DNA from 2 places in the Stutzerimonas sp. NM35 genome. Region 1 is predicted to be linked to the other one. Evidence: riboswitches for the same ligand, from Rfam matches in the RefSeq annotation. Region 1 holds a riboswitch; the other holds the start of a gene.
What was found. Region 1 has a riboswitch for cobalamin ahead of ACYCFC_RS13135 (TonB-dependent receptor). Riboswitches for the same ligand answer to the same signal wherever they lie in the genome.
Positions count from the first base shown of each region.

Region 2: linked by a shared signal. The riboswitch ahead of btuB (TonB-dependent vitamin B12 receptor) and the one ahead of ACYCFC_RS13135 (TonB-dependent receptor) in region 1 are both predicted to bind cobalamin.

Region 1 covers NZ_CM137728.1:2,823,284-2,826,668, reverse strand. The annotation lists gene ACYCFC_RS13135 (TonB-dependent receptor) at 1-1,784, opposite strand, end outside; cobalamin riboswitch at 1,889-2,102, opposite strand; gene cobC (alpha-ribazole phosphatase family protein) at 2,140-2,664, opposite strand; gene ACYCFC_RS13125 (adenosylcobinamide-GDP ribazoletransferase) at 2,649-3,385, opposite strand, start outside.
Region 2 covers NZ_CM137728.1:1,918,884-1,922,268, forward strand. The annotation lists gene ACYCFC_RS09025 (hypothetical protein) at 1-347, opposite strand, end outside; gene btuB (TonB-dependent vitamin B12 receptor) at 378-2,243, opposite strand; cobalamin riboswitch at 2,363-2,581, opposite strand; gene ACYCFC_RS09035 (type B 50S ribosomal protein L31) at 2,854-3,111, shown strand; gene ACYCFC_RS09040 (TonB-dependent receptor domain-containing protein) at 3,194-3,385, shown strand, end outside.

The sequences.
Region 1 (3,385 bases):
GCCAGAGCGGCATTGACCAAGGTGTAGCTGCCGGCCTTCTGCTGAACATTGGCATCGTCGCCAGAGTAATAGCGCTTGCCGGTATATACCGCCTCCACGTAGCTGCGCAGTCCAGGCAGGATTTCATAGCTCATGTGAGCACTGGCGCTGTGGCGCGACACCCAGGGCACGTCATTGCCTTTGAAGCTGCCGTCGCGGTACTCGGAATCGGTGAAGCTGTACTGACCACCGATACTCAGATCAGCGCTGAGTTGGCGTTCGGCTTCGAGCAGAACGCCCTTGCGCAGGGTCTTGTCCAGGTTGATGTTGGCGCCATCGAAGCCCCAGGCGCTGTTGGGGCCGGGTGCGGTCGGGTCATACATCAACTCGTCTTCCAGTTCCAGGCGATACACCGTGAGGCGGTATTGCTGAATGCCGTCGTTCCACTCGACGCCGCTTTCCCAGGATTCGCCGGTTTGCGGTTTGAGAAAGGTGACATCCGGCGAAGTAAAACCGTTTTCGTCGACATTGGCCCAGCGCAGAACGTCCTCGCGCCTGATGAATACGCGGGTCTGCTCGTTGGCTTGCCAGCTCAGGCCGATACTGCTGCTGCCTTCGCGATCACGATGCGCTCGGCTGGAAGCGGTGCTTTCGTCATCCGCTTCGCTGACGCGGTAACCGATCACCAGATTCAATCCATTCCCGAGATCCTGGCTGAACTGTGTGTACCAGTCGCGCAGAGTTTGTTGTGCGAGGGTGTCGCCCCAAGAAGCCAGGTACTCGTAATCGCTGGTGATATGGTCATGGCCCAGCAGCCATTCGGCTTGCCCGAGAGGAGAATCGAATCGGGCGGTAAGACGCGGGCTGATGGTTTCGATACGGGTGCCCTGGGTGAATTCAGAGCCGGGGCCGAAACTGCCGACTCCATCTTGATCGCTGTGGCTGTAGTCGAGGTGCGCACTCCAGACTTCACTCAGGCGCTGTTCCAGCGCCAGGCGATGAACCTGGCTTTTGCTGTCGTTCCAGGCCAGCGAGTTGCTCTGCTTGCGGTCTTGGCGGCGCTGAGCCAGAGAAAGTGCATTGGGAAAAAGCAGTTCGTCATCCACCGTCTGGTATTCATAAAACACGTGGCCGTTGTCGTGTTCATAACGCAGGCGGGCGAAGGCATTGCTGTAGTCGGCGTTGTTATGGTCGCGGTAATTGTCGTTGCTGCGGGTTTCGCCGCTCGCATACAGCGAGAAACCACCCCCGAGCTGCTGATGCAGGTGCCCGCGAAAGGCTTCATGGTCGTGACTGCCTCGGCTGGCTTCGACATAGGCCTCGTTGCTGGATGGGGTGCGCGTGATGATGTTGATGACACCGCCCACTGCCTGATCGCCATAGAGAACGGTCCCGGCGCCACGAATGATCTCGATCCGCTCGATATTCGCCAGCGGGACGCTGTTCAGGTCAGCGCTGGCCAGGGTCGGCTGATTCAGGCGGCGACCATCGACCAGGACCAGGGTGTTGTTGGCGGCATTTTCGCCGAAACCGCGCAGGCTGATGGCGGCGCGGTTACCGTCACCCATGGTGTCGCGAATCTGCAGGCCGGCCTGGCTGCGCAGTACATCGAGCAGGTCGCTGCTGGCACTGGCCTCGATCTGCTCGCGGTCGATCACCGCTACGCTGGCTGGGGTCGGCGCTTTCAAATTGGTCGCGCGGGTAATCACCATGGGCGGCAATTGCGCGCTGGAAGAGCTCTCATCGGCAGCGAGCGCCAGGCCGGGTGTCAGGGCGATGGCCAGGGCCAAACGGGACAGTTTCATCGGTCAAGAATCCTCAAAAGATCGAAGCACTTTTGAGGAGGGCAGGAACAAGCGTGGGTCCGGAATGCAGGTGGCCGCGCTTGACGGTGCTGCCCTCCGCAACACCAGTCGAATCCGCTCAGGCCGGTCTCCGGGCTCTCGACTCGCATCGCGCTCGCCTTCCCATGCCGGGGCACAGTGGCGTTTGAGCGAACGGCGATCCCTGGGATCGCGGTCGATTACCGTTGCGGGGGCAGCGCCGGGATTGTTCGATTGAACGCACCGGCTTCCCGTTTAATGCGCGTCTTGCGGCGGCACACCTGAATGGAAAACGCGCGCACCATAGCCGGCGGCAGGCTTGGGCGCAATGACAACGTCAGGATTGAGGCAGCAAAATGAGATCGCCATGGCCCACCGGCAGCCTGAACGCGGCGTCCAGCGGTTGCCCTGCGACCAGGTGATGCAGGGCGCGAATCGGCCCGGCGTGGGTCAGCAGGATGGCCTCCGTGTCGCCCAGCTCAGCCAGAAAGGCGCGCAGGCGCTCCAGCAGTTCGGGCAGGCTTTCGCCATCGGGCGGAGCGGCAGTCTGCCAGTTGTCGCCCCAGTGTCGTGCGGCGGGTGAGTCCAGTTCCGCCCAGGTACGGCCTTCCCAGTCACCGAAATTCAGTTCCTGCAGACGGGCGTCGATGCGGAAGGGAACGCCCAGCGTCTCGGCCAGGCTGCGGCAGCGCAGGCTCGGGCTGCTCCAGACGGGGGGCAAGCCCTTTGGAAACTGCCGTGCCAGCGTGTCGTGGACGGCACGCGCCTCTTCGGCAAAGCTCGCGGCCAGCGGTACGTCCAGCCGGCCATAGCACAGGCCGGTGGCCGCCACGCGGGTGTGGCGAATCAGACAAAGCGGCACAGCGCCAGGACTCCCAGCAGGAAGGTCAGCTCGCTCAGCTGTTGCAGCGCGCCCAGGCAGTCGCCGGTGAAACCACCGATCCACTTGCGTAGCCAGCGGGCGAACCAGAAACGCAGCGCGATCAATGGCAGCAGCGCCAGCCAGAGCGGCGCCGGTATCTCGATCCAGATAAAAGGCAGCAGCGCCAGGGTGGCTGCGACCAGCAACCCGGTCGCCGACATGCGCACCGCCAGCGGCTTGGCCTTGCCTTCGGGGCGGGCGTAGGCCTCGGTGAGCATCATGCTGGCGGCGTTGAGGCGGCTGAGCGTATGCGCGAGGATCATGATCGGGATGATGATCGTCGCTGGCAGCGCACTAAGCAGCAGGAACTTGCCCACCAGGGTGCCGATGAGTGCGCTGGCGCCGTAGGTGCCCAGGCGCGAGTCCTGCATGATGGCGAGGATGCGCTCGCGATCCCAGCCACCGCCCATGCCGTCCATGCAGTCGGCCAGGCCGTCCTCGTGGAAGCAACCGGTCAGCAGCAGGCCGAAGGCCATGCTCAAGAGGATCGCGACCGACTCGGGCCAGAGCAAGGTCGCGCCCCAGTAGACCAGCGCACAGAGCGCGCCGATCAGGGTGCCGATCAGCGGGAAATAGATCGCCGCCTGGTTGAGCTCGTCCTCGGAGTAGGGCACCCGGGCGGGAATCGGGATACGGGTGAAGAACTGCAGCGAGAGCAGGA
Region 2 (3,385 bases), 900 kb from region 1:
GCCAGCATGGCCAGGCTGCGCAGGTCGTCGCGCTGCCAGCCGGCGAACAGCCGCCCGGCCAGCCACAGGCTGCCGTAGGCCGGCACCAGCGCCCAGTAGGCCGGCGACAGGCACCAGTCGCTGATGGTGCCGCTGGCCAGGGAGCCGAAGTCCAGCACGGATGCCAGGGCGAACAGCAGCACGAACATCCAGCGCGGGCGCAGGTAGAAGCCGGCGAGGAAGAAGATCGACCAGCTGGCGCTGGGCAGATTCTGGACGCTGGCGAAGTGTTGGCCACGGGTCATGGCCATCAGCAGGATCAGCGCGGCGCCTATTGCCAGTTGGGCGCGCATGGACAGGACGTGCATGGGGGGGTGCTCCTTTGTGGGGGTTGCCGGTTACAGAGCCTGGTAGCGGACGGTGAAATACACCGCGCGACCGGGCTGTTCGTAGGTCTGGGTAGTTTCGTAGTCGCGGTCGAACAGGTTCGACAGCTTGACCTGCAGGCGCCAGGCCTCGTCGAAACGGTACTCGCTGCGCAGGTCCACCAGGGCATAGCCCGGCATGCGCGAATCCTCGGCGTTGCTCGCCTTGTCGAAGCGCTCGCTCGCCGCGTACAGCGACGCGCCCAGGCCGACGGCGCCGAACTGGCGATCCAGGTCCAGATTGAACTGGCGCTTGGCGCGGCGTTGCAGCAGATGGCCGTGGTTGGCCTTGCTACGGTCCTGCGGGTCCATGAAGGTCAGATTGGCGTTCACATCCCAGCCGGCCAGCACGGTGGCGACGCTGGTCTCGATGCCGCGGATGCGCGCCACGTCGACATTTTCCGGGCGCATGGGGCTGCTGCCCGCCCAGACGATCAGGTCCTCGATCTGGTTCTCGTAGGCATTGACGCTCCACTCGCCCCAGCCGTGGCTGCCACGGATACCGATCTCGTAGCTTTCCGATTCTTCCGGCTTGACGTCCGGGTTGCCGGCGGTGGAGGCGCTTGCCGGGTAGTACAGGTCGTTGAAGGTCGGCGCACGGTAGGCGGTGCCGAAGGCGGCGGTCAGCGTCAGCGCGTCGCTCAGGTCGAAGCTGTAACCCAGGCTGCCGGTGTCGTGCGAACCGAAGAACTCATCCTTGTCGCGACGCAGCCCGGCCTGCACGCCATGACGACCGAAGGCGGCCTGGTACTGAACGAAGTAGCCCTTGTTGTAGCGGCTGTTCTCGGCATAGTCGCCGTCGCTGTCGATGCGGTCCGTCTGATAGTCCATACCGAGGCTCAGCACCTGCGCCTCGCCGAAATTGAAATCGTTCTGCCAGGTGGCGCTGTCGCGGCGGGTATCGAAGCGTGAATAGAAACGACCGTCCTGGAAGTTGTCGCCCAGGTCTTCGCTGTGCCCGGCCTGCAAGGTGACGTCCCAGAAGGCCAGCGGCGAGAAGCGCGCACGGCCGCTGATCGCTTGCAGGGAGCCGTCGCTGTAGGCATTGCGGCCGGTGGCTCCGCTGCTTGAACGGGAGTCGAAGTCGCTGTGGTTTTCGCTCTGCAACCAGCTGCCGTCGAGCTCCAGACCGTTGTCGAAGCGATAGCCGGCGCGCAGCTGGGCCGACAGTTCGCGGTAGCCGTCGGCATCCGGCTCATAGGCATTGGGTGCGGTACTGCGATAGGCGCGGGCATTGATGCCGTCGGTGGACTCGCTGGCCACGCCGAGGTTGAACCAGCCGTTGCCGTGGCTGCCGGCCACACCGGCCGACCCGCTGTAGCTCGAGCGCGAACCGGCGCCCACCGAGAAATAAGGCTTGAAGCCCTCGGCGCCGCCACGGCGGGTGAAGATCTGGATCACTCCGCCCATCGCCTCCGAACCGTACAGGCTGGAGCGCGGCCCACGGACGATCTCTATACGCTCGATCTGCTCCACCGGGATGCTCTGCAACGCGGCGCTGCCGGAGGTGGCCGAGCCAACCCGGACGCCGTCGATCAGCACCAGCACGTGCTTGTCGCTGGTGCCGCGAATCGACACCGAGGTGCTCTTGCCGCGCCCGCCGTTGCTGGTGACGCTGACCCCGGCCAGGCGCTGCAGCAGCTCCGGCACGCTGCCGGCCTGCTGGCGTTCGATCTCGTCACGGGTGATGAGGCTGCTGGAAGCGATGGACACCGGCGAATGGCCGGTCCGGCTGGCGGTGATCACCTGCTGGCCCAGCAGCAAGGCATCGCCGTGATCGGCCAGGACACAGGAAGGAAGGCCCAGCAGCACCGCGGCCAGGGGAAGGGAATTACGCATTGGATCGAGGTTCTCCGTCGTGCCCACCCGCACGACCAAAATGTCGGTGGAGACAGACGGAAGAACTTGAAAGAAGGGAGTACCGCAAAGGTACGCACCCGCTCAGCGCCCGCCGCACTGTCAGTGAAATGCGACAGGCCGGTCTCCGGGCTTGCGAGCGAATGCGTCATGGCATCCCGAAACCGCGCCTTCCCGTGCGTGGAGCACAGTGGCCGTTGCGGTTTCTCGACTCGCCTACCGTTGCGGGGGCAGCGCCGGAATCTTCGTGAGAATGGACCGGCTTCCCTGTTTCACCCATGTGGCTTTTTGCCAAGGGCACCTGAGGCGACGCGGAGGTTAGTCCAAGGCCGGGCGTCGCGCAACCGCGAGTTACGGCGCCGGATCGCGACGAACATCGGTAAATCGCGAGAAGGCGGACCGGGTCCGTTCGACGGATAGCCGCCTGCTCCTGAGTCAAGCCCCCGTGTCCTCGTTCAGCTTCCAGCCTCCAGCGCTTTTCATCGAACAATCAGGCCGGGGTGCAATTGCCCTGTATCCACACAGAATCGTCTCGCCCAATTGAATTGTTATGATATAACATCTTTAATCACATCAACTGCGAGGTCCCGTCATGAAGCCAGGCATTCATCCCCATTACCGCCCCGTGCTCTTCCACGACACGGCGGCGGATGTGTATTTCCTGATCGGCTCGACAGCCGAAACCACCCGTACGCACCAGCACAGCGATGGCAACACCTACCCGTACATCGCACTCGATGTGTCCAGCGCATCGCATCCGATCTACACCGGCAAGCAACGCAAGACCACTGCCGAAGGGCGCATCGCCGGTTTCAACAAACGCTTCGCCGGGTTTACCGCGAAGAAGTGATCTCCCTCACCGCCACAAGCGAGTCGGCCCGAAGCCCGGGCGGCTCGCTTGTGGCCAGCCCTTTCAGCCAAGGAAGATGATGATGTCCCGCTGCACCCGCCTTCACGTCCTGCCCAAGCCCGCACGAATGATCACCGCCCTCGCCTTGCTGCCGCTGTCGGCGCTCGGTGCTGCAGAGCGGATAAATCTCGAACCCACGGTCGTTACGGCCACCTCCACCGAACGTCAGCTGAACGACGCACCGGCGAGCGTTACGGTCATCAGCCGTGAGGAA